Regions from separate parts of the Streptomyces sp. ID05-39B genome, predicted to be linked through region 1. Evidence: riboswitches for the same ligand, from Rfam matches in the RefSeq annotation. Region 1 holds a riboswitch; each other region holds the start of a gene.
The links. A riboswitch is a leader RNA that binds a small molecule or an ion and turns the genes downstream of it on or off. The one in region 1 is predicted to bind cobalamin.
Positions count from the first base shown of each region.

Region 1 (10,056 bases):
GGGGCCCGTCGAGCTGGACGGGCGTTTCCACCCGCATCCCTACCGGGGTCCGGACGGGACCGGGCTCGGCAAGCCGCTGAAGCCGATCACGCATCCGCTGCGCGCAGGCCTGCCCGTGCTGCTGGGCGCGGAGGGGCCGAGGAACGTGGCGCAGACGGCCCGGATCGCCGACGGCTGGCTGCCGCTGTACTGGTCGCCGGACCGGCCGGACGCGTACGGGCCGGCGGTGGCGGAGCTGCCTGCGGGGTTCCGGGTGGCGCCGATGGCGCGGGTGCGGGTGTGCGACGACGTCGCGGAGGGGCTGTTGCCGGTCAAGGCGATGCTGGGCTTCTACATCGGCGGGATGGGGCACGCCCGGCGCAACTTCCACGCCGATCTGATGGCCCGCATGGGGTACGAGGAGGAGGCCCGGCGGATCCAGGAGCTGTTCCTGGCCGGGCGCCGGGAGGAGGCCGTACTGGCCGTCCCGGACGCGTTCGCCGACGAGATCTCCCTGGTGGGCCCGCGCGGGCGCATAGCCGAGCGGCTGGAGCGGTGGCGCGCGGGCCCGGTGACGGACCTGCTGGTCCTGACCCCGGACCCGCACACCCTGCGCGTCCTGGCCGAACTCAACTCCTAGGCGGCGCGGGAAGGTAGGCCACCGCGCGGGGGACGGGAGAGGTCGGGAACCGGTCGTGTTTCATTCCGTCACGGGCGGCAAGGCGCACTGTATGTCCCCTCGATATGAGAACGGTGCGCATTCGGCCGGCAGGATCATCGCCGTCGTCGCCGACGTGATGGCCTTCATCCTGGGCCTCTGGATCGTCATGTATCTGCTGGACGCCAACCGGGGCAACGAGTTCGTGCAGTTCGTGCACGAGGTGGCCCGCTGGCTGGCGGGCTGGTCGCACGACCTGTTCACGTTCGACGAGGCGTGGGCGCGGGTCGTGGCGGGCTACGGCCTGGCGGCGATCGTGTACCTGTTCATCGGCCACGCGATCGCCAACCGGGTCCGCCACTGACGCCACTGGCCCCTCGAAGACCTCCCCAACGCCCCTCGGTCGACCCTCTCAGTCGCAGCAGTCGGGATCCAGCCCCGTCGGCAGACGGTCGCCGGAGAACACCGCGCAGGTGGCGTCGTGGCCGCCCAGGGCCGCGACCGCGAGCAGCAGCGACCCGGCGGTCCACGTCGTCAGCTCCTGCGGCCAGATCGCCGCGTCGTCGAAGACGTACCCCGTCCAGTACAGGCCCGACTCCGGGTCGCGCAGCCGCTGGATCCACTGGAGGATCTCCAGCGCCCGGTCGGACTCGCCGATCACCCAGAGCGCCAGGGCCAGTTCGGCCGACTCCCCGCCGGTCACCCACGGGTTGGGCACCACGCAGCGCACGCCGAGCCCCGGCACGACGAACCGCTCCCACATCTCCTCGATGCGGGCCTTGGCCTCGACGCCGGTGAGCGCGCCGCCCAGGACCGGGTAGTACCAGTCCATCGAGTAGCGGGCCTTGTCCAGGAAGCGCTCCGGGTGCCGCCGGATGGCGTGCCGCAGCGCGCCCGCCGCCAACTCCCAGTCCGGCTGGGGTTCTTCGCGCTGTTCGGCGATGGCCAGGGCGCAGCGCAGCGCGTGGTGGATCGACGAGGATCCGGTCAGCAGGGCGTCCGTGGTGGGCGTGCCGTCGTCGTCGCGGCGCCAGCCGATCTGTCCGCCGCTCTGCTGGAGCCGCAGCACGTACTCGACGGCCGCGTGGACGACCGGCCACATGCGGTCCAGGAAGGTGTCGTCGCCGGTGGACAGGTAGTGATGCCAGACACCGACGGCGACGTAGGCGACGAAGTTGGTCTCGCGGCCACGGTCGGTGACGTCGGCGAAGTCGCCGTCGGCGTAGGCCGCGTACCAGGAGCCGTCCTCGTGCTGGTTCCGGGCGAGCCACTCGTAGGCCCGCTCGGCGGCCTCGTGCTCGCCCGCCGCGTCCAGCGCCATCGCGGCCTCGGTGTGGTCCCACGGGTCGAGGTGGTGCCCGCGGAACCACGGGATCGCCCCGTCCTCGCGTTGTTCGGCGAGGATGCCGCGGACGGTCCCGGCGGCCTGCTCGGCGGTGAGGACCCCGGCCAGGACGAGGTGTTCTGTCCGGGGAGTCGTCACTTGGCGTCCACTCGGGGCAGGTGGGGCTTGGTCGCGTACGCCACGAAGCTCTTGCCGATCAGCGGGTTCAGCGCCTGTTCGGCGACCCGGGTCGCCAGGGGCTTCTTCATGATGTCCCAGACCAGCAGCTTGTGGTACGCCCGCACCGGCAGCGCCTGGTCGTTGTCGACCCCGAACGCGCACTTGAGCCACCAGTACGGCGAGTGCAGCGCGTGGGCGTGATGGCTGCCGTACGGCCTGAGGCCCGCCTCGCGGATCTTGCCGAGGAGTTCGTCCGCCTTGTAGATGCGGATGTGGCCGCCCTCGACCTCGTGGTAGGCGTCGGACAGGGTCCAGCAGACCTTCTCGGGGCCGTAGCGCGGCACGGTGATGGCGATGCGTCCGCCGGGCTTCAACACCCGTACCATCTCGGCGAGTACGCCCTTGTCGTCGGGGATGTGCTCCATCACCTCGGAGATGATGACGACGTCGAAGGACTCGTCGGGAAAGGGCAGCGCGAGGGCGTCGCCCTCCATCGCGGTGGCGGTCGCGCCCTCGGGGGCCTCGCCGGCCTCCTTCATGGCGGCGAACCACTTGGCGACCTCGCGGATCTCCTCGGCGTTCTGGTCCAGCGCCACGACCTGGGCGCCGCGCCGGTAGCACTCGAAGGCGTGGCGTCCCGCCCCGCAGCCGAGGTCCAGGACACGGTCGCCCGGGGCGAGCGGGAACCGGGAGAAGTCGACGGTCAGCACGTGGCCCTGCTTTCGCGATCGGATTCGACGTCAACGTCTGGGACAGCATCTGGGGAGGAGGCCGGGGCGGGAAGAGCCGGCAGCGCTCCGAAGGGGCGGGGGCCGCGTCGGTCTCCGCCCCGCTCGACGGCCTCGCGGTACCGCTCGACGGTGCCCTCGGCGGCGCGCGCCCAGGTGAACCGCTCCAGCACCCGCTCGCGTCCGGCCGCGCCCATCCGGGCCCGCAGTGCGGGGTCGGCGAGCAGCCGGCTCAGCGCGGTGGCCAGCGCTCCCGCGTCGCCCGGCGGTACGGCCAGGCAGGTCTCGCCGTCGCGTCCGGCGACCTCGGGGGTGGCGCCGCCGGTGGTGGCGACGAGTGGGGTGCCGGTCGCCATGGCCTCGGCGGCCGGCAGCGAGAAGCCTTCGTAGAGGGAGGGCACGCAGGCGACCTCCGCCGAGCGGACCAGGTCGACGAGTTCGGCGTCGGAGATGCCCTTGACGAACTCGATGGCGCCTTCGAGGCCGTAGCGTTCGACGGCGGCGGCGACGGGGCCCTCCTGCGGGCGCTTGCCGACGACGACGAGATGGGCGTTCGGCTGTTCGGTACGGACCTTGGCCAGCGCCTCGACGAGGAAGACCAGGCCCTTGAGGGGCACGTCCGCGCTGGACGTCGTGACGATGCGGCCCGGCACGACGGACACGGACGAGTCGGGCGCGAACAGGTCGGTGTCGGCGCCGATGTGGACGACGTGGATGCGCTCGTCACGGACCCCGAGGTGCTCGACGATCTCCTGGCGGGAGGTGCCGGAGACGGTGAGCACGGACGGCAGCCGGCGGGCGACGCGCTTCTGCATACGGGTGAAGGCGTACCAGCGGCGCACCGAGGCACGCCGCTTGCGTCCCTCGGCGGCGTCCAGCTCCAACTGCCGGTCGACGGTGATGGGGTGGTGGATGGTGGTGACCAGCGGGGCGCCGACATCACCCAGCAGGCCGTAGCCGAGGGTCTGGTTGTCGTGCACGACGTCGAACTCGCCACGGCGGGCGCGCAGATGGCGGCGGGCCCGCAGCGAGAAGGTCAGCGGCTCGGGAAAGCCGCCGGTCCACATCGTCGCCACTTCGAGGGCGTCGATCCAGTCGCGGTACTCGCCGCGTCCCGGGGTGCGGAAGGGGTCCGGCTGACGGTAGAGGTCGAGACTGGGCAGCTCGGTGAGGGACAGCCGGCCGTCGTGGCCCCCGTCGAGGACCGGGTACGGCTGGGAGCCGATGACCTCGACGCGGTGGCCGAGGCGGGCGAGTTCACGCGAGAGGTGGCGGACGTAGACGCCCTGGCCGCCGCAGAACGGGTTTCCCTTGTAGGTGAGGAGCGCGATGTCGAGCGGTCGCCCGCCGTCCGCGGCGAGGTCCTGGGACCCCGCCTGACTGGCCTCAGCGGTCACTCCGGGCCCCCTTCTGCCTGCACTGTCCCGCGAGACTACGACGGGACGCTAATCTAGAACAAGTTTCAGACTTGATCGTCCGGGAGGCTCTGAATCTACCGGCAGGTAAGGACGCTGTGAGCCGTGGATCAGGTGATTCACGCCACGACCCGGCGCCCTGTTCCGCTGAGTGATCACAAGGCCTCACCGACCGTCACGGAACGGGACCCATGCCCGCGCACGCCAAGGGGGACAAGGTGGATACCAGCATCCAGCGCCCCTCCGCCGCTCCCCTCACCGAGCGGCAGGAGGCCCGTCGCCGCCGCATCCTGCACGCGAGCGCCCGGCTGGCGAGCCGGGGCGGGTTCGACGCGGTGCAGATGCGGGAGGTCGCCGAGTCCTCGCAGGTGGCCCTCGGCACGCTCTACCGCTACTTCCCGTCCAAGGTGCATCTGCTGGTCGCCACGATGCAGGACCAGTTGGAGCGGATGCACGGCACGCTGAGGAAGAAGCCCCCGGCGGGCGACACCCCGGCCGAGCGGGTCGCGGAGACCCTGATGCGCGCCTTCCGGGCCCTCCAGCGCGAGCCGCACCTGGCCGACGCGATGGTCCGCGCCCTCACCTTCGCCGACCGCAGCGTCTCCCCCGAGGTCGACCAGGTGTCCCGCCAGACCACCGCGATCATCCTGGACGCGATGGGCCTGGCGGATCCCACTGCGGAACAGCTCTCCGCGGTCCGCGTCATCGAACACACCTGGCACTCGGCCCTCATCACCTGGCTCTCGGGCCGGGCCTCCATCGCCCAGGTCCGCATCGACATCGAAACGGTCTGCCGGCTGATCGACGTGACGCAGCCGCCCCCGCCCCGGTAGGGCGGCCGCCGGCTCTACTCCTCCGGCGGGAACACCGCCTCCCCGTTCTCCGCCAGGGTGATCACGATCGCCTCGACCGGGCAGCTCTCCGCGGCCGCCAGGACGCGTTCGTCGGCGCCCGTGTCGGGGGCGCTCGGGTGGGACTGGCGGGCGCGGTCGAGGTGGAAGCGGTCGGGGGCGTGGTGCAGGCACTGGGCGGAGCCGATGCACAGGGAGCGGTCGACCTCGACGTGCCAGCGGTCTCCCGTCCCGGGTACGCCCATCCGCTCAGCCCTCCCAGCCGGCCGGCAGGTGGATCATCTTGTGCTCCAGGTACTCGCCGTACCCTTCGGGGCCGAACTCCCGGCCCAGGCCGCTGTTCTTGTAACCGCCGAACGGGCCGAGCATGTCGAGGCTGAAGGTGTTCACGGAGTACGTCCCGGTGCGGACCTGGCGGGCCACCTCGATGCCGTGCCCGACGTCCGCGGTCCACACACTGCCGCTCAGGCCGTAGTCGGAGTCGTTGGCGATCTTCACGGCCTCGGCCTCGTCGCCGTAGGGCAGGAGGCAGATCACCGGGCCGAAGATCTCCTCGCGGGCGATCCGCATGGAGTTGTCGACGTCTCCGAAGAGGGTCGGCTCGACATACCAGCCGCGGTCCAGGCCGGGCGGCCGGCCGCCGCCCGTGAGGATCTTCGCGCCCTCCTCCTGGCCGATGCGGATGTAGTCGAGATTGCGCTGCTGCTGACGCCTGGCGACCAGCGGGCCGACCTGGGTCGCGGGGTCCAGCGGGTCGCCGACGACCAGTGCGCCGGCCGCCGCCGTGAAGGCGTCCGCGAACTCGTCGTAGCGGGAGCGCGGCAGCAGGATGCGCGTCTGGGCGACGCAGGCCTGGCCGTTGTTCATCCAGGCCGCCGAGACGACCTGGGGGACGGTCGTCTCGATGTCCGCGTCCGGCAGGACGAGCGCCGCCGACTTGCCGCCCAACTCCAGGGTGACGCGGGTGAGATGGCGGGCGGCGACCTCCATCACGCGCTTGCCGGCCGCCACCGATCCGGTGAAGGAGACCTTGTCGACGCCGGGATGCCCGACCAGGTACTCGCTCACCTCCCGGTCCGCGGGAAGGATCGACAGGACCCCTTCGGGCAGTCCCGCCTCCCGGGTGATCTCCGCCAACAGGTAGGCGTCCAGAGGTGATTCGGGCGACGGCTTGAGCACCACCGTGCAGCCGGTGAGCAGCGCGGGCGCGAGCTTGGCGGCGGCCACGAACTGCGGGACGTTCCAGGGGGCGACCGCGGCCACGACCCCGACCGGTTCGCGCCGCACCAGGATCTTCCCGAGGACGCCGTCGCGCCGCTCCTCGACGGGGAAGCCGCGCGCGACGGTGATCGCCGCGTCCCACACCATCATCGCGCCGAGCGCCTGCGCGAGGACGCTCCAGGAATACGGGGAGCCGTTCTCGGAGGAGATCACCCGGGCGATCTCCTCGTACCGGGCGGCGATCCCGTCCTTGATGCGGGTGACGACCGCGATCCGCTCCGCCAGCGGCAGCCGGGGCCACGGCCCCTCGTCGAAGGCCCGCCGCGCCGCCGCGACCGCCCGGTCCACGTCGGCGGGCGAGGCGTGCGGTACGCGCCCGATGACCTCCTCGGTGTGCGGCGAGACGACCTCGATGACGTCCTTGCCGAGGGGGTCGGTCAACTCCCCGCCGATGAACAGCTGTCCGTGTTCCACTAGCTCGGCCATGGCGACTGCCTCCCGAGGGCGCCGGCGTCTCTGAGTCTCCGCCGACGTGTCTGAGACGAAGTTTCTGACGGTGTTTCAGAAACTGATACCAGTTCTCGTTATAGTGGGCAATGGCCGTGGGACGGAGGGCGCATGACGAGCAGCCTGGACGAGGGCCCCGTGCCCCCGACGACGTACGACCACGGCGGAGGCGTGTGCTCGCTGCGCGTGCCCATCCCGGACAACCCCCTCGGGCACACCCTGGTGTACGTCGTCGACACCGACCGCGGGCCGGTCCTCGTCGACACCGGCTGGGACGACCCCGCCTCCTGGGACGCCCTGACCGCCGGGCTCACCGCCTGCGGCACCTCCGTCACCGAGCTGTACGGCATCGTCGTCACCCACCACCACCCCGACCACCACGGCCTGTCGGGCGCGGTGCGCGAGGCCAGCGGCGCGTGGATCGCGATGCACGCGGCGGACGGCGCGATCGTCCGGCGGACCCGCGCGACCCGGCCCGCCCGCTGGTACACGTACATGACGGACAAGCTGGTGGCCGCCGGTGCGCCCGAGGAGCACGTGGCCCCGCTGCGCACCGCCCGGCGCCGCGCGTTCCCGGGCCTCTCCCCCGCCCTTCCCGACCGCGAGATCGAGCCGGGGGAACTCCTCGACCTGCCCGGCCGCCGCCTGCGCGCGATCTGGACGCCGGGCCACACCCCCGGCCATGTCTGCCTCCACCTGGAGGAGGACCACCCGGACCGACTGCCGGGCCACGGACGGCTGTTCTCCGGCGACCATCTGCTGCCGGAGATCACCCCGCACATCGGCCTGTACGAGGACCCCGACGACGCCACGGTCACCGACCCCCTCGGCGACTACCTGGCCTCCCTCGAACGCGTCGGCCGCCTCGCCGTCGCCGAGATCCTCCCCGCCCACCAGTACGCCTTCACCGACGCCTCGTCCCGGGTACGGGACCTGCTCGCCCACCACGAGGACCGCCTCGCCGGCCTGAGGGAGTTGCTGGCCGAGCCGCTCACCCCCTGGCAGCTCGCCGAGCGCATGGAGTGGAACCGCCCCTGGGAGCAGATCCCGTACGGCTCCCGGAACATCGCCGTCTCGGAGGCCGAGGCCCACCTGCGGCGCCTGGTGAAACTGGGGCACGCGGAGGCGGTGACGGGGAGCGAGCCGGTCACGTACGTGGCCGTGTAGGCACGGCGGCAGACGCGGCGCGCACTTCACCGGACGTATCGGCACCGTCCGCCCGGGTCGAGCGGCGCGCTCCCCGTCGTTCCCACGGGCCGCACGTACCCCCGCTCACGGGCTGCCCTCAGGGCCATTCCTACGGCCGAGTACAGTGGCCCGGTCGTCATCACACCCGTACGGGGGAAAGCCGGTGCAATTCCGGCGCTGACCCGCAACCGTGAGCAGTGGACACCACCATTGCCAGCCGGACTGCCCCGGACGGACGTGACCGGCTCACGTGCGTCGGCGCCGCCGCCGTACGGCACCGTCGAGGTATGCGGAGCCGAGCCGCCGGGATGTCCCGTGCTGCCCGGCTCCCTGACAGGGAGAGGCACCCGCCGATCATGAACGTCCGTCGCAGCGCCGCGGTCCTGGCCGCCACCGCAGTGATCGGCGCCGCCACGCCCGCCGTGGCCGCGTCCCCGTCGCCGACTCCGTCCGTGGCGATCCCGTCCGGCCTGTACGGCAGCGCCGACCCGACGTACGACGGCGTCTGGCGCCAGTCGCTCGCGCTGCTCGCCCAGGACACGGCCGGGGTGAAGCCGGCGGGGAAGGCCGTGGACTGGCTGACCGGCCAGCAGTGCGCGAACGGCTCCTTCGCCGCGTTCCGCGCCGACCCGGCCAAGGCCTGCGACGCCAAGCTGATGGTCGACAGCAACAGCACGGCCGCCGCCGTCCAGGCCCTCGCGGCCCTCGGCGGGCACGAGGCCGCGGTGGACAAGGCCGTCGGCTGGCTGAAGTCCGTACAGAACGCGGACGGTGGCTGGGGGTACGCCCCCGGCGGTGCCAGCGACACCAACTCGACGTCCGTCGTCGTGGGCGCGCTGGCGGCGGCCGGGGCGAAGCCGGCGGAGGTCGTGAAGGGCGGGAGGTCGCCGTACGACGCCCTGGTCGGGCTGGCGCTGCCCTGTGCCGCGGGCGGCGCCTTCGCCTACCAGCCCGACAAGCAGGGCAAGCTGTCGGCGAACGCGGACGCCACGGCGGCGGGCGTCCTCGGGGCGCTCGGCAAGGGCCTCGCGGCCGGAGCCGCGAGGAAGGCGGACGCCGCCGCCTGCGCCGACGCCGGCTATCCGGGCTCGCCGCAGGCCGCCGCGAACGGCGCCGCCTACCTGGCGAAGTCCGTCGCCAAGGACGGGTACCTGACCTCCGTGCTGCCCGGCGCCGAGAACCAGCCGGACTACGGCAACACCGCCGACGCCGTGGTCGCGCTCGCCGCACAGGGCGGCGCCGAGCAGGCCCGGAAGCCCCTCGCCTGGCTCCAGCGGAACGCCGCAGCCTGGGCGAAGCAGAGCGGCCCCGCCGCCTACGCCCAGCTGGTCTTCGCCGCCCACGCGACGGGTACGGACCCGCGCGCGTTCGGCGGCACGGACCTGGTCGCCGCCCTCAACTCGACGGGCCCGACGCCGCAGCAGACCGGCAAGGCGACCGGTGGCCTCCAGCGTGACGACTCCGACGAGAAGGACGGCACCGAGGACTCCGACGACGGCTTCGGCGTCTGGTGGACCGTCGGCGTCTTCCTCGTCGCGGGTATCGGGATCGGCTTCCTGATCAGCGGCCGCAGGAAGCGGCAGCAGTGATAGGCCGCCTCGCCGCCCTGCTCGTCGCCGCGGTGTTCCTGGCTCTGGCGGCCGGCACCGGCCCGGCCCAGGCCGCCGGATACCGCTACTGGTCGTTCTGGGACCGCGACGGCGACCGCTGGGTCTACGCCACCGAGGGCCCCTCCACGGCCCGCCCCGCCGACGGCGCCGTCCAGGGCTTCCGGTTCGCGGTCAGCCAGGACTCGCAGGACACGTCACGGCCACGCGGCGCGGCCTCGTTCGAGGCGATCTGCGCGCGGACCCCGGCGCGGGACGGCATGAAGCGGGTCGCCCTGGTCGTCGACTTCGGCACCCCGGCGGACGCGCCCTCCGGCGAGACCCCGCCGCCCGCGCGCACGGCCTGCGTCCGCGTCCGCCACGACGCGAGCACGGCGGAGGCCCTCGCCGCCACCGCC
Region 1 is NZ_JARGEF010000176.1:311-10,366, reverse strand. Features, by position in the region: gene P1P75_RS29485 (LLM class F420-dependent oxidoreductase) at 1-619, shown strand, start outside; gene P1P75_RS29480 (hypothetical protein) at 711-1,001, shown strand; gene P1P75_RS29475 (prenyltransferase/squalene oxidase repeat-containing protein) at 1,050-2,120, opposite strand; gene P1P75_RS29470 (class I SAM-dependent methyltransferase) at 2,117-2,851, opposite strand; gene P1P75_RS29465 (glycosyltransferase family 4 protein) at 2,845-4,266, opposite strand; gene P1P75_RS29460 (TetR family transcriptional regulator) at 4,476-5,117, shown strand; gene P1P75_RS29455 (ferredoxin) at 5,132-5,380, opposite strand; gene P1P75_RS29450 (aldehyde dehydrogenase) at 5,385-6,842, opposite strand; gene P1P75_RS29445 (MBL fold metallo-hydrolase) at 6,975-8,030, shown strand; cobalamin riboswitch at 8,164-8,299, shown strand; gene P1P75_RS29440 (prenyltransferase/squalene oxidase repeat-containing protein) at 8,408-9,640, shown strand; gene P1P75_RS29435 (SCO2322 family protein) at 9,637-10,056, shown strand, end outside.

Region 2 (10,056 bases), on a different contig from region 1:
CCGGGTCGGGGTTCCACATGGCGGCGTGCGGGGCGTGCGGGACGGGGTGGAGTGCGACGAGTCCGGGGCGGCGGGCGGCGAAGCGGCGGGAGGCCGCCCAGGGGGCCACCTTGTCGTCGGGGCCGTGGAAGACCAGGGTCGGCACGGCCGGCCAGGCCCGGTCGGCGGGGCCGGCGTTCAGGCCCGCTCGGCCCTCGGCGGCGCGGACGGCCAGCGGCAGCAGCGCGCCCGGGGTGTGCCGGGCCGAGGCGAGGGCGCGCAGGGTCGCCTGCCAGTCCAGGACCGGGGAGTCCAGCACCAGCCCCGACACGAGGTCGCGCAGCCCGGAGCGGGCGGCGGCGCGCAGGGCCATGGTGGCGCCGGTGGACCAGCCGAGCAGGACGATGCGTTCGGCGCCGTAGCGGACGGCGTACCGCATCGCCGCGTCCAGGTCGCGCCACTCGGTCTCGCCGAGGTGGTTGAGGCCGTCCGGGGAGCGGGGCGCGCCCAGGTCGCCGCGGTAGGAGAGGGCGAGCACCGGGAAGCGGCGGCGGTGCAGGAAGCCGGTCAGGTTCAGGGCGTGCTCGCGGGTGGTGCCCAGGCCGTGCACGGCGATCACCCAGGTGCGGCGGGCGCCGGGGACGAACCACGCGGGCAGCGTGCCCAGCTCGCCGGGCACGTCGACGTCGGCGTGTTCGAGGCCGAGCGCGGTGTCCGGGTTGCCGACGTACAGGTTCGGGGTCAGCCACACCGCGTCGCCGGCGCTCAGGGTGCCGTGGGTGAGGCGCTCCAGGCGGCGTACGACCGTGTCGGCGGAGTGCGGGGCGGTGGCCAGGACGGGGCCGACGACCGCGTGGGAGCCGTCGCCCGCGAGGCCGTAGGTGCCGGGGCGCAGGGCGACGAGGTGGCGGGTGAGGGTCACCTGGTCGGCGGTTGTGCCGTGCACGGTGAGCCGGGGTTCGGTGGGCAGGGGCCGGCCGGGGGACGCCTTCAGCGCCGCGTCGCTGGCGAGGCGGCCTGCGGCCACGCTCGCCGCGCCCGCGGCGAGGGCCGCGGCTGCGGTGACTGCGGTTGCGGTGACGGTGCGCACCCGTCCAGTGTCCTGGCCGATCCTCTTTGCGGCCAGTGGTGGGGGTTCAGGGCGTCATGGGCGGGCGTGGGGTGCGTGCGGGACGTCACCTCGCCTCTCGTTGGCCGTAGCCGCTCAGCTTCTCGACCGCCGCTGCGAGCTGGTCCTCGGTCAGCAGGTGCGGAGTCCGGCCGGGGACCGATGCCGCCGTCAGCCACAGGTGGCACATCCATTCCAGCTGGGCCGTGCGGTCGTAGGCCTGGTCGAGGGTGGCGCCGTAGGTGAGGGTGCCGTGGTTCTGGAGGAGGCAGGCGGTGCGGCCGGTGAGGGCGTCAAGGAGGTTGCGGGCGAGTTCCTCGGTGCCGTAGGTCGCGTAGGGGGCGACGCGGACGGGGCCGCCGAGGGCGCCCGTCATGTAGTGGACGGGCGGGAGTTCGGTGACCAGGGTGGAGACGGCGGTGGCGTGGACGGCGTGGGTGTGGACGACGGCGCGGGCGTCGGTGGTGCGGTGGACGGCGAGGTGCATGGGCAGTTCGCTGGTCGGGGTGAGGGTGCCGAGGACCTGTCGGCCGTCGAGGTCGACGCCGGTGACGTCGGCCGGGGTGAGCCGGTCGTAGGGGACGCCCGAGGGGGTGACCAGGACGAGGTCACCGACGCGGACCGAGACGTTGCCGGAGGTGCCGACGACGAGCCGGTCGGCGACGGTGCGGCGGGCCGTGGCCACGAGCTGTTCCCAGGCCCGTGAGATCTCCCCTTTGTGCAGGTCAGGGGTGTTGTCGTCGAGGTCGTGCCGCTGGTCGGTCATACCGTGATCCTGCCAGGTGACGAACATCTCAGTCAGGCCCCTTCGAGCCCTTCCGGGAAGCACCCCCGGGACCCTGGCCCGTGCGGCGCCTGGGCGGCGTGGCGGAGTGGAACGAGTCCCGCCGATTGCGGACACCACGAAGCCCCGCCCAGTTCACCTTCCGTTCACTCAGGTTCCCTACGTTCATCCAGCCAATGACCTCGAACGATTGCCTGGGTACATGGAAAGCTTCTCGCTGATCCTCGCGATTGTGGTAGTAACCGCACTTGCGTTCGATTTCACGAACGGTTTCCACGACACCGCCAACGCGATGGCCACCACCATCTCGACCGGTGCGCTCAAGCCCAAGGTCGCGGTGGCCATGTCCGCCGTGCTGAACCTTGTAGGCGCCTTCCTCTCCGTGGAGGTCGCCAACACGATCTCCAAGGGTCTCGTCGACGAGACCGGCATCCGTCCCGAGGTCATCTTCGCCGCGCTGGTCGGCGCGATCCTCTGGAATCTGGTGACCTGGCTGGTCGGGCTCCCGTCCAGTTCCTCGCACGCCCTGATGGGCGGCCTGATCGGCGCCACCATCGCCTCGGCCGGTGCCGGCGCGGTCCACGGTGACGTGCTGGTCACCAAGGTCCTGATCCCGGCGATCGCCGCGCCGATCGTGGCGGGCGTCGCCGCGATGCTCGCGACCCGGCTGTCGTACACGCTGGGCAAGAAGGCCGACGGCAAGGCCGCGGCGAAGGGCTTCCGCACCGGCCAGATCGCCTCGGCGGGCCTGGTCTCGCTGGCTCACGGCACCAACGACGCGCAGAAGACGATGGGCATCATCACCCTCGCCCTGGTCGCCGGCGGCGCCGTCGCCCCCGACTCCGACCCGCCGCTGTGGGTCATCCTGTCCGCGGGTCTGGCCATCGCGCTCGGCACCTACCTCGGCGGCTGGCGCATCATCCGCACCATGGGCAAGGGCCTGACCGACCTCCAGCCGCAGCAGGGCTTCGCCGCCCAGACCAGCGCGGCGACCGTCATCCTGGCCTCCTCCCACCTCGGCTTCTCCCTCTCCACCACGCACTCGGTCTCCGGATCGGTGATGGGCGCGGGCCTGGGCCGCAAGGGCGGGGTCGTCCGCTGGTCGACCGCCACCCGGATGTTCGTCGCCTGGGGTCTGACGCTGCCGGCCGCGGCCCTGGTCGCCGCCCTCGCCGAGTACGTGACCGGCTTCGGCAGCTGGGGCACGGCGCTCGTCGCGGTGTTCCTCATCGCCTCCAGCGCCGCGATCTGGAAGATCTCGCGCCGCGAGATCATCGACCACACCAACGTCGTGGACGTGCCCGAGGAGCCGGCCGGCGTGGTGACCACCGCGATCGCCGCCGTGACCCCGCCCCCGGCGGGCACCATCACCGAGGACCTGACGGCCACCATCGCGGCCCCCGTGACGGAGCCGGCCCCGCCGGCCACCACCAGCGTCTGAGTCCCGCCCCCACCGGTACGAAGGAAGAAGCAGCATGAAGATCGACTGGGCGTCTCTCGGCTCCGTCTTCGGTGTCAGCCTCGTCATCACCGTGGCCCTCGTGGCCCTGTTCACCCTCGGCATCATGGGCCTCTCCCGCCGCGAGCGGGCAGCGGCCCAGGGCGACTCCGCCACCCTGGCGGTCACCGGCGCCTACGCGTGCTTCGCGGCCTGCGCGGCGGCGGTGGCGTACGGGATCTCGCTGATCGTCGCCTGACGGACGGCGCACACGCGCGTGGGGCGCGGGACGGATCACCGTCCCGCGCCCCACGCGTGCGTGACGGCCGTGACCGGAGGTATGTGGGCTTCTGCACACTGTCCCGCCGCAGGTCAACAGCGAGTTGACGGCCCTTCCGGGCGCGTGGTGGACTGCCGGAGCCATGTTCGGCGACAGAAGAGGAAGCCGGTGTGATTCCGGCGCGGTCCCGCCACTGTCACCGGGGTAGACACCCCCGGGAGCCAGGAACTCTCGTCGCCGGTCTCGTCGAACCAGGGCGTGGACACCCTGAGTGAGGACATATCGCCATGCTCGGCTGCCGTTCGAGGTTTTGCACCAGGTCGTTGCCCGACCCGTCGGCCGGCTGAGCCGGTGGGTGCCGATCGCCGCTACGCGTACGGTGCCGCCGCCGGCCTCCTGGGGGACCTGCTTCTCGGCGATCCGCGCCGGGGGCATCCGGTCGCCGTGTTCGGGCGGGCCGCGGCCGGCGTGGAGCGGGTGCTGTGGCGGGACCACCGCGGGTGGGGTGCCCTGCACACCGCCGTGTGCGCCGGTGGCGCCGTGGCCCTCGGGGCCGCCGCCACGCACGCCGTACGCCGCTCCCCCGCCGCCTCCGTCGCGTTGACCGCCGCCGCCGCCTGGTCCGTCGTCGGCGGGACCTCGCTGGTCCGGGAGGCGCGGACCATCGGGCACGCCCTGGAAGCCGGGAACCTCGAAGGGGCGCGGGCGCGGCTGCCGCATCTGTGCGGGCGGGACCCGCAGGCCCTGGACGCCGACGGCGTCGCCCGCGCGGTCGTCGAGTCCGTCGCCGAGAACACCTCCGACGCGGTCGTGGGCGCCCTGGTGTGGGGGGCCGTCGGCGGGGTGCCGGGTCTGCTCGGGTTCCGGGCCGTCAACACCCTGGACGCCATGGTCGGCCACCGCTCGCCCCGCCATCGCCTGTTCGGGTGGGCCTCGGCCCGGCTGGACGACGTCGCCGGATGGCCGGGGGCGCGGCTGACCGCCGTGCTCGCCGCTGTCGCCGGGGACGATCCGCGGGGTGCGGTGCGGGCCTGGCGGGCCGACGCGGACCGGCATCCCAGCCCCAACGCCGGTCCCGTGGAGGCGTCGTTCGCCGGCGCCCTCGGGGTGCGCCTCGGCGGGACGCTGTCGTACGGCGGGCGGGTCGAGCACCGGCCCGTGCTGAACGGGGAGCGCGGGCGGACCGTCGTGCCCCAGGACATCGAACGTGCCGCGCGGCTCTCCCGCCGGGTCGGCCTGCTCGCGCTCGGCGTCACCGTCGCCGCGCGCGTCGTCACCGCGCGGTTCGTCACCTCGCGCGTCGTCACCGCGCGCGTGGCCGCCGCGGGAGTGAAGGGACGTACGTCATGAGCGGGGGTCTCCTCGTCGCCGGCACCACCTCCGACGCGGGCAAGAGCGTCGTCACGGCCGGGATCTGCCGGTGGCTGGTGCGGCAGGGGGTCAAGGTCGCGCCCTTCAAGGCGCAGAACATGTCCCTCAATTCGTTCGTGACCCGCGAGGGCGCCGAGATCGGGCGGGCGCAGGCCATGCAGGCTCAGGCCTGCCGGGTCGAGCCGACCGCACTGATGAATCCGGTGCTGCTCAAGCCCGGCGGTGAACAGAGCAGCCAAGTGGTGCTGCTCGGGAAGCCGGTCGGTGAGATGAGCGCGCGCGGCTATCACGGCGGGCGGCAGCAGAAACTCCTGGGAACCGTTCTCGACTGTCTCGCCGAATTGCGGGGCACGTATGACGCGGTGATCTGTGAGGGGGCGGGCAGCCCGGCCGAGATCAATCTGCGGCGGACCGACATCGTGAACATGGGCATCGCGCGGGGGGCGCGGCTGCCCGTGCTGGTGGTCGGGGACATCGACAGGGGTGGCGTCTTCGCCTCGTTCTTCGGGACGGTCGCGCTGCTCTCGCCGCAGGACCAGGAGCTGGTCGCCGGGTTCCTGGTGAACAAGTTCCGCGGTGACGTCTCGCTGCTGGAGCCGGGCCTGGACATGCTGCACGGGCTGACCGGGCGGCGGACGTACGGGGTGCTGCCGTTCCGACACGGGCTCGGGATCGACGAGGAGGACGGACTGCGCGTCTCGCTGCGCGGGACCGTCCGCGAGTCGAACGTCTCGCCGCCGGTCGGCGAGGACGTGCTGCGGGTCGCCGTGTGCTCGGTGCCGCTCATGTCCAACTTCACCGACGTGGACGCGCTGGCCGCCGAACCGGGCGTCGTCGTGCGGTTCGTGGACCGGCCGGAGGAACTGGCCGACGCCGATCTGGTCGTCCTGCCGGGGACCCGGGGGACGGTCCGGGCGCTGGAGTGGCTGCGCGAGCGCGGGCTGGCGGAAGCCGTCCGGCGCAGAGCCGCCGAAGGCCGGCCGGTCCTCGGCATCTGCGGCGGCTTCCAGATCCTCGGGGAGCACATCGAGGACGAGGTCGAGAGCCGGCGCGGTCATGTCGACGGGCTCGGAGTGCTGCCCGTCCGGGTGCGGTTCGCCCGCGAGAAGACCCTCACCCGGCCCGTCGGCGAGGCCCTCGGCGAGCACGTCGAGGGGTACGAGATCCATCACGGGGTCGCCGAGATCCAGGGCGGCGAGGCGTTCATCTCCGATGGCGAGGGGCACAGCCTGGACGGCTGCCGGGTCGGCCAGACCTGGGGCACCCACTGGCACGGCTCACTGGAGTCGGACGGTTTCCGCCGGGCGTTCCTGCGGGAGGTGGCGGCCGCCGCGGGCCGCCGTTTCGTGCCGGCCGCCGACACCTCGTTCGCCGCGCTGCGCGAGGAGCAGCTCGACCGGCTCGGCGACCTCATCGAACAGCACGCGGACACGGACGCGCTGTGGCGGCTCATCGAGTCGGGCGCGCCGCAAGGACTGCCTTTCATTCCACCGGGAGCGCCCGCATGAGCACAGTGTTGTTGTTGTCGACCGCCGACACCGATCTGCTGGCGGCCCGCGCCGCCACCGGTGCCACCTACCGGATCGGCAATCCGACCCGCGTGGACGTCGCCGAGGAGCTTCCGGGACTGATCGAGGGCGCGGACGTCGCCGTCGTACGGCTGCTCGGCGGGAAGCGGGCCTGGGAGGACGGGCTCGCCGCGCTCAGGGCGGCGGGCATCCCGACCGTGCTCCTCGGCGGGGAGGCCGTGCCCGACGCGGAGTTGATGGCCGAGTCGTCCGTGCCCGCGGGCGTGGTGGCGGAGGCGCTCAGGTATCTCGTGGAGGGCGGGCCCGCCAACCTCGCCGAGCTGGCGCGGTTCCTCTCCGACACCGTGCTGCTGACGGGCGAGGGGTTCGAGGAGCCGCGCACGATGCCCGGGTACGGCGTCCACGGCGACCGGGTGTTCCAGGACGGCCGCCCCACCGTCGGGGTGCTCTTCTACCGCGCCCATGAACTGAGCGGCAACACCGCGTTCGTGGACACGCTGTGCGATGCGATCGAGGCCACCGGGTCCAACGCCCTCCCCGTGTACTGCGGTTCGCTGCGCGACGCCGACCCCGGCCTGTACGAGATCCTCGGCGCGGCGGACACCCTGGTCGCCACGGTCCTCGCCGCGGGCGGCACGCACGCCTCGCAGGCCTCGGCCGGCGGCGACGAGGAGGCCTGGGACATCGGCGCCCTCGCCGACCTCGACGTGCCCGTCCTGCAAGGGCTCTGCCTGACCTCCTCGAAGGCCGCCTGGGACGCCTCCGACGCCGCCCTGTCCCCCATGGACGCGGCGATGCAGGTCGCGATCCCGGAGTTCGACGGGCGGCTGATCACGGTCCCCTTCTCCTTCAAGGAGCAGGGCCCGGACGACGTTCCGGTGTACGTCGCCGACCCCGAGCGGGCCGCGCGCGTCGCAGGTATCGCCGTACGGCACGCCCGGCTGAAGCACAAGGCGAACGCCGACAAGAAGCTCGCGCTGGTCTTCACCGCCTACCCGACCAAGCACTCGCGAGTCGGCAACGCGGTCGGCCTCGACACGCCCGTCTCCGCCGTCCGGGTGCTGGACGCCCTCAAGGCGGCCGGTTACACGCTCACCGAATACCCCGACAACGGTGACGAGTTGATCCACCGGCTGATCAACGCCGGTGGCCACGACGTCGAATGGCTCACCGAGGAGCAGCTCGCCGCCGCGCCCGCGCGGGTGCCGCTGGCCGACTACCGGGCCTGGTTCGACAAGCTCGACCCCGACCTCAGGCAGGGCATGCTGGACGCGTGGGGCGAGCCGCCGGGCAGCCTCTACGTCGACGGCGACGACATCGTGCTGGCCTCCCTGCAGTTCGGGAACGTCGTCGTGATGATCCAGCCGCCGCGCGGCTTCGGCGAGAACCCCATCGCGATCTACCACGACCCGGACATGCCGCCCTCGCACCACTACATGGCGGCCTACCGGTGGCTGGAGAACAGTTTCGGCGCCGACGCCATCGTCCACATGGGCAAGCACGGCACGATGGAGTGGCTGCCGGGCAAGGGGCTGGGACTGAGCGGGGGCTGTGCGCCGGACGCCGTACTCGGTGAACTCCCGCTGATCTACCCGTTCATCGTCAACGACCCCGGTGAGGGCACCCAGGCCAAGCGGCGCGGGCACGCCACCGTCGTCGACCACCTGGTGCCGCCGATGGCGCGCGCCGACACCTACGGCGACCTGGCCAAGCTGGAGCAGCTGCTCGACGAGTACGCGCTCGTCTGCGACCTGGACCCGACGAAGACGCCGGCCGTGCGGGCGCAGATCTGGACGCTGGTGAAGGCGGCCGAACTCCACCACGACCTGCACGTCGACGACCAGCCGGACGACGCGGCGTTCGACGAGTTCGTCATGCACATCGACGGCTATCTGTGCGAGATCAAGGACGTGCAGATCCGCGACGGCCTCCACATCCTCGGCGGCGGACCGGTCGGCGAGCCCCGCGTGAACCTGGTACTGGCCGTGCTGCGGGCCTCGCAGGTGTGGGGAGGGCAGGCGAACGCGCTGCCCGGTCTGCGGGCCTGCCTCGCGGAGCACTTCGGGCTCGTCGAGAAAGAGCTGCTCGCCGAGCCGGGGGCGCCGGTCAAGGTCCCGGTGGAGCTGACGGACCTCGTGGACGGCCCGGCCCGCTCGGCCGCCGACGCGGTCGACCTGCTGGAGCAGCTGTGCCGCCGGATCGCGGAGGGCATGGAGGCACGGGAATGGGCGGCCGGCGAGAGCCGGGCGCTCGTCGGGGAGGTCCTGGGCACCGAACTCCCCGACGCCGTCGCGGTGGTGGAGTTCGCCTGCACGGAGGTCGTACCCCGGCTGGAGAAGACCACCGACGAGATCGGGCACATCCTCAAGGCCCTGAACGGCGGTTACGTCCCGGCCGGCCCGTCCGGTTCGCCGACGCGCGGGCTGGTCAACGTCCTGCCGACGGGACGCAACTTCTACTCCGTCGACCCCAAGGCCATTCCGTCCCGGCTGAGCTGGGATGTCGGGCAGGCCCTCGCCGACTCGCTGGTGCAGCGCTACCTCCAGGACACCGGCGCGTACCCGAAGTCGGTCGGCCTCACGGTGTGGGGCACGTCCGCCATGCGCACCCAGGGCGACGACATCGCCGAGATCCTCGCGCTGCTGGGCTGCCGCCCGGTGTGGGACGACGCCTCGCGCCGGGTGACCGGCTTCGAGATCGTGCCGGCGGCGGAGCTGGGCCGGCCCCGCATCGATGTGACGGTCCGCATCTCCGGGTTCTTCCGGGACGCGTTCCCGCACGTCGTCGCTCTGATCGACGACGCGGTGCGGGCTGTGGCGGAACTGGACGAGCCGGCCGACGTCAACTACGTCAAGGCGCACGCCGACGAGGACACCGCCGAGCACGGCGACCGACGCCGGGCCACGGCCCGTGTCTTCGGCTCCAAGCCGGGGGCGTACGGCGCCGGGCTGCTGCCGCTGATCGACGCCCGCAACTGGCGTTCGGACGCCGACCTCGCCGAGGTGTACGCCGTCTGGGGCGGGTACGCCTACGGGCGCGGGCTCGACGGGCGGGCGGCGCGCGGTGACATGGAGACGGCGTTCAAGCGGATCGCCGTGGCCGCGAAGAACGTGGACACGCGCGAGCACGACCTCGTCGACGCCGACGACTACTTCCAGTACCACGGCGGCATGGTCGCCATGGTGCGCCACCTGACGGGGGCGAGTCCGCAGGCGTACGTCGGCGACTCCGCGACGCCGGACCAGGTGAAGACCCGCACGCTCGGCGAGGAGACGCACCGCGTGTTCCGCGCCCGGGTGGTCAACCCGCGCTGGATGGCGGCCATGCGGCGGCACGGCTACAAGGGCGCCTTCGAGATGGCGGCGACCGTCGACTACCTCTTCGGCTACGACGCCACGGCGGGCGTGGTCGACGACTGGATGTACGAGAAGCTCAGCGCCGAGTACGTCTTCGACCCGGAGAACCGGGACTTCATGAAGAAGTCCAACCCGTGGGCGCTGCGCGGCATCACCGAGCGGCTCCTGGAGGCCGCCGAGCGCGGTCTGTGGGCCGAGCCGGACGCGGACA
Region 2 is NZ_JARGEF010000234.1:278-10,333, reverse strand. Features, by position in the region: gene P1P75_RS33525 (alpha/beta fold hydrolase) at 1-1,069, opposite strand, end outside; gene P1P75_RS33520 (class II aldolase/adducin family protein) at 1,155-1,853, opposite strand; gene P1P75_RS33515 (inorganic phosphate transporter) at 2,074-3,312, shown strand; gene P1P75_RS33510 (hypothetical protein) at 3,347-3,568, shown strand; cobalamin riboswitch at 3,722-3,841, shown strand; gene P1P75_RS33505 (cobalamin biosynthesis protein) at 3,941-4,939, shown strand; gene P1P75_RS33500 (cobyric acid synthase) at 4,936-6,468, shown strand; gene cobN (cobaltochelatase subunit CobN) at 6,465-10,056, shown strand, end outside.
Region 2: linked by a shared signal. The riboswitch ahead of P1P75_RS33505 (cobalamin biosynthesis protein) and the one ahead of P1P75_RS29440 (prenyltransferase/squalene oxidase repeat-containing protein) in region 1 are both predicted to bind cobalamin.

Region 3 (10,056 bases), on a different contig from region 1:
CCTTGCGGACGGTGTCGACGACCTCGAACGCGAAGGACATGTGCATGGTCTCGTCACGGAACACCCAGTTGGTGCCGGTGGCGAGGCCGTGCAGCAGACCCCGGCTGCGGAACCAGTAGACGTAGGCGAAGGCGCCGTAGAAGAACAGGCCCTCGATGCACGCGGCGAAGCAGATCAGGTTGAGCAGGAAACGGCGGCGGTCGGACACCGACTCCAGCCGGTCCAGCTTCTCCACCGAGTCCATCCAGCGGAAGCAGAACTCGGCCTTCTCGCGGATGGAGGGGATGCTCTCGACCGCGTCGAAGGCGGCGGCGCGGTCCTCCGGGTCGGGGAGGTAGGTGTCCAGCAGGGTCAGGTAGAACTGGACGTGCACGGCCTCCTCGAACAGCTGCCGGCTCAGGTAGAGCCGTGCCTCGGGGGAGTTGATGTGCTTGTAGAGCGTGAGCACCAGGTTGTTCGAGACGATCGAGTCGCCCGTCGCGAAGAACGCGACCAGCCGGCCGATCAGGTGCTGCTCGGCGGGCGTCAGCTTCGCGAGGTCGGTGACGTCCGAGTGGAGGTCGACCTCCTCGACGGTCCAGGTGTTCTTGATGGCGTCCCGGTAGCGCTCGTAGAAGTCGGGGTAGCGCATGGGACGCAGGGTCAGTTCGAAGCCCGGGTCGAGCAGGTTCTTCTGGTTGTCTCGCATTACTGGCAGGCCTCGCAGGACTCGGGGTTCTCAAGGGAGCAGGCGACGGCCTCTTCGGGGGCCGGCTGCTGCACGGGGATGGGGGCCTGCGCCTGGGCGGCGCGGGCGATGCGGGTCGCCGGGCGCGAGCGCAGGTAGTACGTCGTCTTCAGCCCCGACTTCCAGGCGTACGCGTACATCGAGGAGAGCTTGCCGATGGTCGGCGTCTCGAGGAACAGGTTCAGGGACTGCGCCTGGTCCAGGTACGGGGTGCGCGCGGCGGCCATGTCGATCAGACCGCGCTGCGGGATCTCCCACGCCGTGCGGTACAAGGCCCGCACGTCCTCGGGGATCCAGGTGAACCCCTGGACCGAGCCGCTCGCCTCGCGCAGCGCCTCGCGGGTGCGGGCGTCCCAGACACCCAGCTCCTTGAGCTCCCGCACCAGGTAGGAGTTGACCTGGAGGAACTCGCCGGACAGCGTCTCGCGCTTGAACAGGTTGGAGACCTGCGGCTCGATGCACTCGTACACACCGGCGATCGAGGCGATGGTGGCGGTCGGAGCGATGGCCAGGAGCAGCGAGTTGCGCATGCCGGTCACCGCGATCCGCTCCCGCAGCGCCGCCCAGCGCTCCGGCCAGCTGAACTCGACGCCGTAGTGGTCGGGGTGCAGCACTCCCCGCGCGGTGCGGGTCTTCTCCCAGGCGGGCAGCGGGCCGTTGCGCTCGGCGAGGTCGGCGGAGGCCTCGTACGCGGCGAGCATGATGCGCTCGGCGATCCGGGTGGAGAGGGCCCTGGCCTCGGGCGAGTCGAAGGGCAGCCGCAGCTTGAAGAAGACGTCCTGGAGGCCCATCGCGCCCAGACCGACCGGACGCCAGCGGGAGTTGGAGCGGCCCGCCTGCTCGGTCGGATAGAAGTTGATGTCGACGACGCGGTCCAGGAAGGTGACGGCGGTGCGGACGGTCTCGTCCAGCCGCTCCCAGTCGAGGTCGTGGCCGACCACGAACGCGCCCAGGTTCACCGAGCCCAGGTTGCAGACCGCCGTCTCCCCGTCGTCGGTGACCTCCAGGATCTCCGTGCACAGGTTCGAGGAGTGGACGACATGACCCGGCTCGGCGGTCTGGTTGGCGGTGCGGTTGGCGGCGTCCTTGAACGTCATCCAGCCGTTGCCGGTCTGCGCGAGGGTGCGCATCATGCGGCCGTACAGGTCACGTGCAGGGATGGTCTTCCGCGACAGCCCCCGGGCCTCCGCCGCGCGGTAGGCCGCGTCGAACTCCGCGCCCCACAGGTCGACCAGCTCGGGCACGTCGGCCGGGGAGAACAGGGACCACTGACCGTCGGCGTCGACCCGGCGCATGAACTCGTCGGGGATCCAGTGCGCGAGGTTGAGGTTGTGCGTACGGCGGGCGTCCTCACCGGTGTTGTCGCGCAGCTCCAGGAACTCCTCGATGTCGGAGTGCCAGGTCTCCAGGTAGACCGCGGCGGCGCCCTTGCGCCGGCCGCCCTGGTTCACGGCGGCGACCGAGGCGTCCAGGGTCTTCAGGAACGGCACGATGCCGTTGGAGTGCCCGTTGGTGCCGCGGATGAGCGACCCGCGGGAACGGACGCGGCTGTACGACAGACCGATGCCGCCGGCGTGCTTGGAGAGGCGGGCGACCTGGTGGTAGCGGTCGTAGATGGAGTCCAGCTCGTCCAGCGGGGAGTCGAGGAGGTAGCAGGACGACATCTGGGGGTGCCGGGTGCCGGAGTTGAACAGGGTGGGGGAGGACGGCAGATAGTCCAGGCGGCTCATCAGCGTGTAGAGCGCGGAGACCTCGTCGACGGACCTCGCCGTGTCGTCCTCGGCCAGGCCGCTCGCCACCCGCAGCAGGAAGTACTGGGGCGTCTCGACCACCTTGCGGGTGATCGGGTGGCGCAGCAGGTAGCGGCCGTACAGGGTGCGCAGGCCGAAGTAGCCGAAGCGGTCGTCGGCGCCCGTGTCCACCAGCGCGTCGAGCCGGGCCGCGTGCAGCCGGACGAACTCGGCGGTGCGGTCGGCGATCAGGCCCTCGCGGTGGCCGACGGCCACGGACTCGGTGAAGGAGGTGACGCCCTGCGAGGCGGCCTCGGCGCGGATGCCGATCGTCAGCAGCCGGGCGGCCAGCCGGGAGTAGGCGGGATCCTCGGAGATCAGACCGGCGGCCGCCTCCGTGGCCAGCTCGCGCAGCTCCGGCTCGTCCGCCCGCGCGGACCGGCCCCGCAGTGCGGCGGCGGCGACCCGGCCGGGGTCGGCGTCGGGAAGGTCGGCGGTCAGCTCGGTCAGCGTCCGCAGCAATGAGGCTCCGGGACCGTCGGTCTCCAGGGCTGCTGAAACCGGTTCGGCTGGCGCGATGGTCACGTGGGGCTCTCCCTCGCTCGGCGAGGGCCTTGCGCAGGGCAGGGGGCAGCACACGAGCGCGGGGGCGCGTCGCGTCCACCGGCCCATTCCGCGAGGCCCGGACGTCAGGGCACCCGAGCCGGACGGACCGGGTGCGCTGCCGGCAGGTGCTCGGACTGACCATGCGTGCGCAAATGCAGAGGTACGCACGCAAGTACACCGTTGCGGGACAGTTCCGGATTCGCACCGGATTCCCCTGCGGCGACAGCGAGCATGAGCATACATCTTGTGCCGGGCCGCCGTGCGACCCCCAGATGTTGTGTCGGGCTGGCTTCGCAGCGTCAACTCATAGGTGCGCTTCGGCGGGAGCGCACCGTACGACAACGGGCCGCCGAGGCGACTTGCCTTCGGCGGCCCGCTGCGGGATGCGTACGAGGGGTGCTCCCTCCCGCTAGTGCCCTGCCCCCGCCGTGGCCGGGGGCAGCTCCGCCTTGACGCCCGGGTCCCCGGCGTCCGCCGTGTAGTCCGAAGGGGACGTCTCGTCGACGCCCTCCGGGGCCTTCAGCGCCTTCAAGACGAAGGTGAGCACCACCGTCACCACCACGTTCAGCACGAACGCCGTGAGGCCGATGTAGCCGATCTCACCGATTCCGGGGATCTCCTTCGACGAACCGCCGAAGTGCTTCTGGGAGGGGGAGGCGACGCCGTACGCCGCGACCGTGCCGTAGACCATGCCGACCGCCCAGCCGGCCAGCAGCGCCCAGCGGTGGAACCATCGGGTGAACAGGCCGCCGACCAGGGCCGGGAAGGTCTGCAGGATCCAGATGCCGCCCAGGAGCTGGAAGTTGATGGCGACCGTCTTGTCCATGGTGAGGACGAAGACCAGCGCGCCCACCTTCACCAGGAGCGAGACCAGCTTGGAGACACGGGTCTCCTCCCTGGGTGTGGCGTCCGGCTTGATGAAGTCCTTGTAGATGTTGCGGGTGAAGAGGTTCGCCGCCGCGATGGACATGATCGCCGCCGGCACCAGCGCGCCGATGCCGATCGCCGCGAACGCCACGCCCGCGAACCAGTCCGGGAACATGTCCTCGAACAACTGCGGGATCGCCAGCTGCCCGTTCTTGACCTTCACCCCGGCCGCGATCGCCATGAAGCCCAGCAGGGCGAGCAGACCCAGCATGAGCGAGTACAGCGGCAGGATGGTGGTGTTGCGGCGGATCACCTCACGGCTGCGCGAGGACAGCGTCGCGGTGATCGAGTGCGGGTACATGAACAGCGCCAGCGCGGAGCCCAACGCCAGCGTCGCGTACGTCCACTGGCCCGCGTCGCCCGGCACCAGCGCACCGCGCGGCGCGCCCGTCGCCGGGTTGGGCTGCGCGAAGGCGTCGCTCGCCTTGGCGAAGATGTCGTCGAACCCGCCCAGCTTGATCGGGATGTAGATGATCGCCACCGCGATGACGATGTAGATCAGCGTGTCCTTCACGAACGCGATCAGCGCGGGAGCCCGCAGGCCCGAGGAGTAGGTGTACGCCGCGAGCACGCCGAAGGCGATCAGCAGCGGCAGGTCCTTGACGAACCAGTTGGTGTCCTCGCCGCCGCCGACGCCCATCACGTCCAGTACGGCCTGGATGCCGACCAGTTGGAGCGCGATGTACGGCATGGTGGCCAGGATGCCCGTGACGGCCACGGCCAGGGACAGCCCCTTGGAGCCGAACCGGCCGCGCACGAAGTCCGAGGTCGTCACGTACCCGTGCTTGTGCGAGACCGACCACAGGCGCGGCAGGAACGTGAAGATCAGCGGGTAGACGAGGATCGTGTACGGCACCGCGAAGAAGCCCGCCGCGCCGGCCGCGTAGATCGCCGCCGGGACCGCCACGAACGTATAGGCCGTGTACAGGTCGCCGCCGAGCAGGAACCAGGTGACCCAGGTACCGAAGGACCGGCCGCCCAAGCCCCATTCGTCGAGGCTGTGCTCGTCGTCGGCCCTGCGCCAGCGGGCCGCCAGGAAACCCATGACGGTGACGGCCAGGAAGAAGAAGATGAAGACGGCGAGTGCCACGCCGTTCACGCCGTCGTTCACTTCGCCGCACCTCCGCCCTGGTTCCTGCGGCCGCGCTGGTCGAACTGCCACAGCTTGTACGCGGTCACCGTGAGCAGGGTGGAGAGCAGCACCCACAGCATCTGGTACCAGTAGAAGAAGGGGATGCCGATGAACGTGGGGTCGGTCTTCGCATACGAGCCGACCCACAGCATCGCCACGAAGGGTGCGAACAGACAGAGGACGATGGCGACGCGCAAAGGCGTGACCACCGGCCCTCTGTTCACTTCTGGGGCTTCTGACATCGGGCGGCTCCGTCCCCTAGCAGATCATGTGCAACGCGCACGAAATGTAGGTGACGGATAAAGCCAAGCGGAAGACCTCGTCCGCATATCGGTCCCGATACTCCACGCTGTGCTGTCCCGGGGGATCACCCCGGACTCCCAGCCGTCCCGCCGAACCGCCCGTCCAGTCCACCGCTCGTCCAGTCCACCGGCCGCTGGTCCACCGGCCGCTGGCCCACAGACCGCTAGTCCACAGGCCGCTTGAGTCGCGCCACGAACTTGTACCGGTCCCCCCGGTACACCGAGCGCACCCACTCCACCGGCAGGCCCTCCCTGTCCACGGAGTGGCGGGACAGCATCAGCATCGGCAGACCGACGTCCGTGCCGAGCAGGCCCGCCTCGCGCGGGGTGGCCAGGGAGGTCTCGATGGTCTCCTCGGCCTCGGCGAGGTGGACGCCGTAGACCTCGGCGAGCGCCGTGTAGAGGGACGTGTACTTCACCAGAGACCTGCGCAGGGCCGGGAATCGCTTGGCCGAGAGGTGGGTGGTCTCGATGGCCATCGGTTCGCCGTTGGCCATGCGCAGCCGCTCGATGCGCAGCACACGGCCGCCCGTGGTGATGTCGAGCAGCTCGGCGAGGCGGTCGTCGGCCGTGATGTAGCCGATGTCCAGCAGCTGCGAGGTGGGTTCGAGACCCTGGGCGCGCATGTCCTCGGTGTACGAGGTGAGTTGGAGCGACTGGGACACCTTCGGCTTGGCCACGAAGGTGCCCTTGCCCTGGATGCGCTCCAGCCGGCCCTCGACGACCAGCTCCTGGAGCGCCTGGCGCACGGTGGTGCGCGAGGTGTCGAATTCGGCCGCCAGTGTGCGCTCGGGCGGCACCGGGGTGCCGGGCGACTGCGTCTCCGTCATGTCGAGGAGATGCTTCTTCAGCCGGTAGTACTTGGGCACGCGCGCGGTACGGACGGTCGCCCCACCCTCGTTCTCCGCACTGCTGACGTCGGTGCTCATGTCCTGCCTTCCCGGCTCCGGGTGCCGAAGCGGCCGACAAACCCGTCGGCCGCGGCTCACATCGTGGCACGGGTTTGCCGGCGGGGTGTCCAGTGCGGTGACCTCGCGAGCTCCGTGATCTCTTCTGTATACCCCTGGGGACCCTGTTGGTCTAGTCCAGCAGGTCGCGCGGGGCCGATTGGTCCAGTCCCCCGAAAGGGGGCGATGCGCCGCCCTTGAATTGAAAAGTCCCTGCATATCGCGGTCCCGTAACGGACGACTCAACCCAGGTTGAACACCCTTGACAGCCCAATTGGTCTGAGCCAAGCTCCGGCTTACTGGTCTACACCATTGGTCCAGGTCCTGGTCCCACGGACGGTACGCGTTGACGCTCGACCGCGGCGGGGAGGCAGGGGGGTTTGTGGCATCCCTGAGGAGGGTTGGCGTGAAGCGCAAGCTGATAGCCGCGATCGGTATCGCGGGCATGATGGTCTCCATCGCGGCGTGCGGGGACGACAAGGACAGCGGTGGCTCGGACAAGGGCACCGACGCCAAGGAACTGACGGTCTGGCTGACCGTCGACGCCCAGAACAACTGGCCCGAGCTGGTCAAGGCCGCCGACGCGGCGGTGCAGAAGAAGCACCCCGGCGTGAAGATCAACCACGAGTACTACGGCTGGCCCGACAAGAACGCCAAGCTCGACGCGGTTCTCGCCACCGACAAGGTGCCCGACGTGGTCGAGATGGGCAACACCGAGATGCTCGGCTACATGGTCAAGGGCGCCTTCGCCCCCCTCGACGCCGGCAAGTTCGACAACTCCTCCGCCTGGCTGGACGGCCTCAAGGCCTCGGTGACGTACGAGGACAAGACCTACGGCGTGCCGTACTACGCGGGTGGCCGCGTCGGCAACTGGCGCAAGGACCTCTTCGCCTCCGCCGGAGTCAAGGCGGCCCCCAAGACCTACGCGGAGCTGACCGCCGCCCTGGACAAGGTCCAGAAGAAGGAGGGCGACAAGTTCAGCTCCTGGTACCAGCCCACCCGTGACTGGTACGCGGCCATGTCCTTCGTCTACGACGCCGGCGGCTCCATCGCGAAGGAGGAGGGCGGCCAGTGGAAGGGCAACCTCTCCTCCCCGGAGTCCCTCAAGGGCCTGGGTGAATACAAGAACGTCGTCGACACGTACATGCACGGCGACAAGACCAAGGACGAGTCCGACCGTTACATCGTCTACGGCCAGGGCAAGTCCGGCATGATCTTCGGCGCGGCCTGGGAGGGCGCGACCGCCGAGGCCCCCGAGAACGACAAGAGCGGCAAGCTCAAGGGCAACCTCGAGAACTTCGTGATGCCCGGCCCGTCCGGCAAGAACCTCCCGGTCTTCCTGGGCGGCTCCGACCTCGCCGTCCCGGTCAAGTCGGACGCACAGGAACTCGCCGCCGAGTGGATCAACGCGTTCACCGGTCCGGCCGGCCAGAAGGGCCTGATGGCCAAGGGCAACCTGCCCAACAACAAGACCGACCTCGCGACCCTGAAGAACGACCCCAAGACGGTCGTCCCGGCCACCGCGGCCGAGTCCAACTGGTTCGTCCCGATGGCGCCCGGCTGGGGCCAGGTCGAGAAGGCCCAGGTCCTGCAGACCATGCTCCAGTCCATCGGCACCGGCAAGAAGACCGTCGAGGAGGCCGCCAAGGAGGCGGACGCCAAGATCGACAAGGTCATCAACACCAAGTAGTGACGCGAGACGGGGCTCCGCTGCGGCGGAGCCCCGCCGTCCGTACGACCGAGAGGGCCCCGCCTCCGTACTCCACGGGGCTTCGCCTTCGTACGACCTGAGGGACCGCTGAGGAGCGCGCGATGAGTGCCGCAGACACGACCACCCCTGCCAAGGTGCCGCCGCCGCGGCCGGCACCGCCACCGCCGTCCGCGCCACGGCGGCCCCGCCCCAAGGCGGCCTCCGCCGGAGCCGGCACCCCCTGGCTGCTGCTCGCGCCCTGCCTGCTGATCCTCGTGCTCGTGATGGGCTATCCGCTCGTCCGCCTGGTCACCCTCTCCTTCCAGAAGTTCGGCCAGTCCCAGCTGTGGGGCTTCCAGCCGGCCGAGTCGGTCGGGTTCGACAACTTCACCAACGTCCTGAGCGACAGCGAGTTCTGGTCGGTCGTCGTGCGCACGATCGTCTTCGCGGCCGGCTGCGTGATCTTCACGATGGTCCTCGGCATGCTGATCGCGCTGCTGCTCCAGCGGGTCTCCGGCTGGGTGAAGACGCTCATCAACATCGCGCTGGTGGCCAGCTGGGGCATGCCGATCATCGTGGCCACCACGGTCTTCAAGTGGCTGTTCGACGCTGACTACGGCATCCTCAACGCGGTCCTGAGCAGGCTGCCCGGCGTCGACATGATCGGCCACAACTGGTTCGCGAGCGGGCCGCAGGGTCTGGCCGTGATCATGCTGCTGGTGATCTGGGGAGCCGTCCCGTTCGTCGTGATCACCCTCAGCGCCGGTCTCACGCAGGTCCCCAAGGAACTGGAGGAGGCCGCCCGCCTCGACGGCGCCGGCTCCTGGGGCGTCTTCCGGTACGTCACCCTGCCCATCCTCAAGCCGATCATCGTGATGCTCACGACCCTGTCGGTCATCTGGGACATGGGCGTCTTCCCGCAGGTCTTCGTGATGCGGGGCGGCCACCCCGAAGCCGAGTTCCAGCTGCTGACGACGTACTCCTACGACCGCGCATTCGTCGTCAACGACTACGGCCAGGGCTCGGCGATCGCCCTGATCACCGTGCTGCTGCTGCTCGGTGTGGTCGCCGTGTACATGCGCCAGATGCTGAAGATCGGAGAGGTCGAATGAGTGCCATCGCCACGGCGAGGAGCGGCTCCGGCGAAAGCGCCGTCGCACCGGCCAGGAGCGGCTCCGGCAGCGGCTCGGGCCGCCGGAAGCCCAAGCTCGGATGGAACCTCCTCGGCCTCCTCGTGTTCGTCGTCATCGGCTTCCCCGTCTACTGGATGCTCAACACGGCGTTCAAACCGGCGAAGGACGCCATCGACCCGGACCCGAGCCTGCTGCCCACCGCGCTGACCTTCTCCAACTTCGGCCGCGCGATGGACATCGCCGACTTCTGGGGACCGGTCGCCCGCAGCCTTCTCGTCTCGCTCGCGGTCGTCCTGATCGGCATCGTCGTCGGCATGCTGGCCGCGCTCGCCATCTCCCGGTTCGCCTTCCGCGGCCGCAAGATCGTGATCGTCGGCATCCTCGCCGTCCAGATGGTCCCGCTGGTCGCCATGATCATCCCGGTCTTCCTGCTCCTGAACGACCTGGGCCAGTACGACCGCCTGACCGGCCTGATCATCACCTACCTGACCTTCATCCTGCCCTTCACGGTGTGGACCCTGCGCGGCTTCATCGTCAACATCCCGAAGGAGCTGGAGGAGGCCGCGATGGTCGACGGCTGCTCCCGCACAGGCGCCTTCATGCGCGTCGTCTTCCCACTGCTCGCCCCCGGCATGGTCGCCACCTCGGTCTACGGCTTCATCCAGGCCTGGAACGAGTACCTCTACGCCCTCATGCTGCTCAGCCAGAAGAACCAGACCGCGACCGTCTGGCTCGGCAACTTCACCACCAAGCACGGCACCGAGTACGCCCCGATGATGGCCGGCGCCACCCTGATGGCCGTCCCGATCGTCGTGCTGTTCCTCCTCGTCCAGCGCAAGATGGCCGCGGGTCTCACCGCGGG
Region 3 is NZ_JARGEF010000023.1:28,458-38,513, reverse strand. Features, by position in the region: gene P1P75_RS08440 (ribonucleotide-diphosphate reductase subunit beta) at 1-688, opposite strand, end outside; gene P1P75_RS08435 (ribonucleoside-diphosphate reductase subunit alpha) at 688-3,042, opposite strand; cobalamin riboswitch at 3,166-3,337, opposite strand; gene mctP (monocarboxylate uptake permease MctP) at 3,473-5,101, opposite strand; gene P1P75_RS08425 (DUF3311 domain-containing protein) at 5,098-5,364, opposite strand; gene P1P75_RS08420 (GntR family transcriptional regulator) at 5,589-6,353, opposite strand; gene P1P75_RS08415 (extracellular solute-binding protein) at 6,778-8,061, shown strand; gene P1P75_RS08410 (sugar ABC transporter permease) at 8,184-9,173, shown strand; gene P1P75_RS08405 (carbohydrate ABC transporter permease) at 9,170-10,056, shown strand, end outside.
Region 3: linked by a shared signal. The riboswitch ahead of P1P75_RS08435 (ribonucleoside-diphosphate reductase subunit alpha) and the one ahead of P1P75_RS29440 (prenyltransferase/squalene oxidase repeat-containing protein) in region 1 are both predicted to bind cobalamin.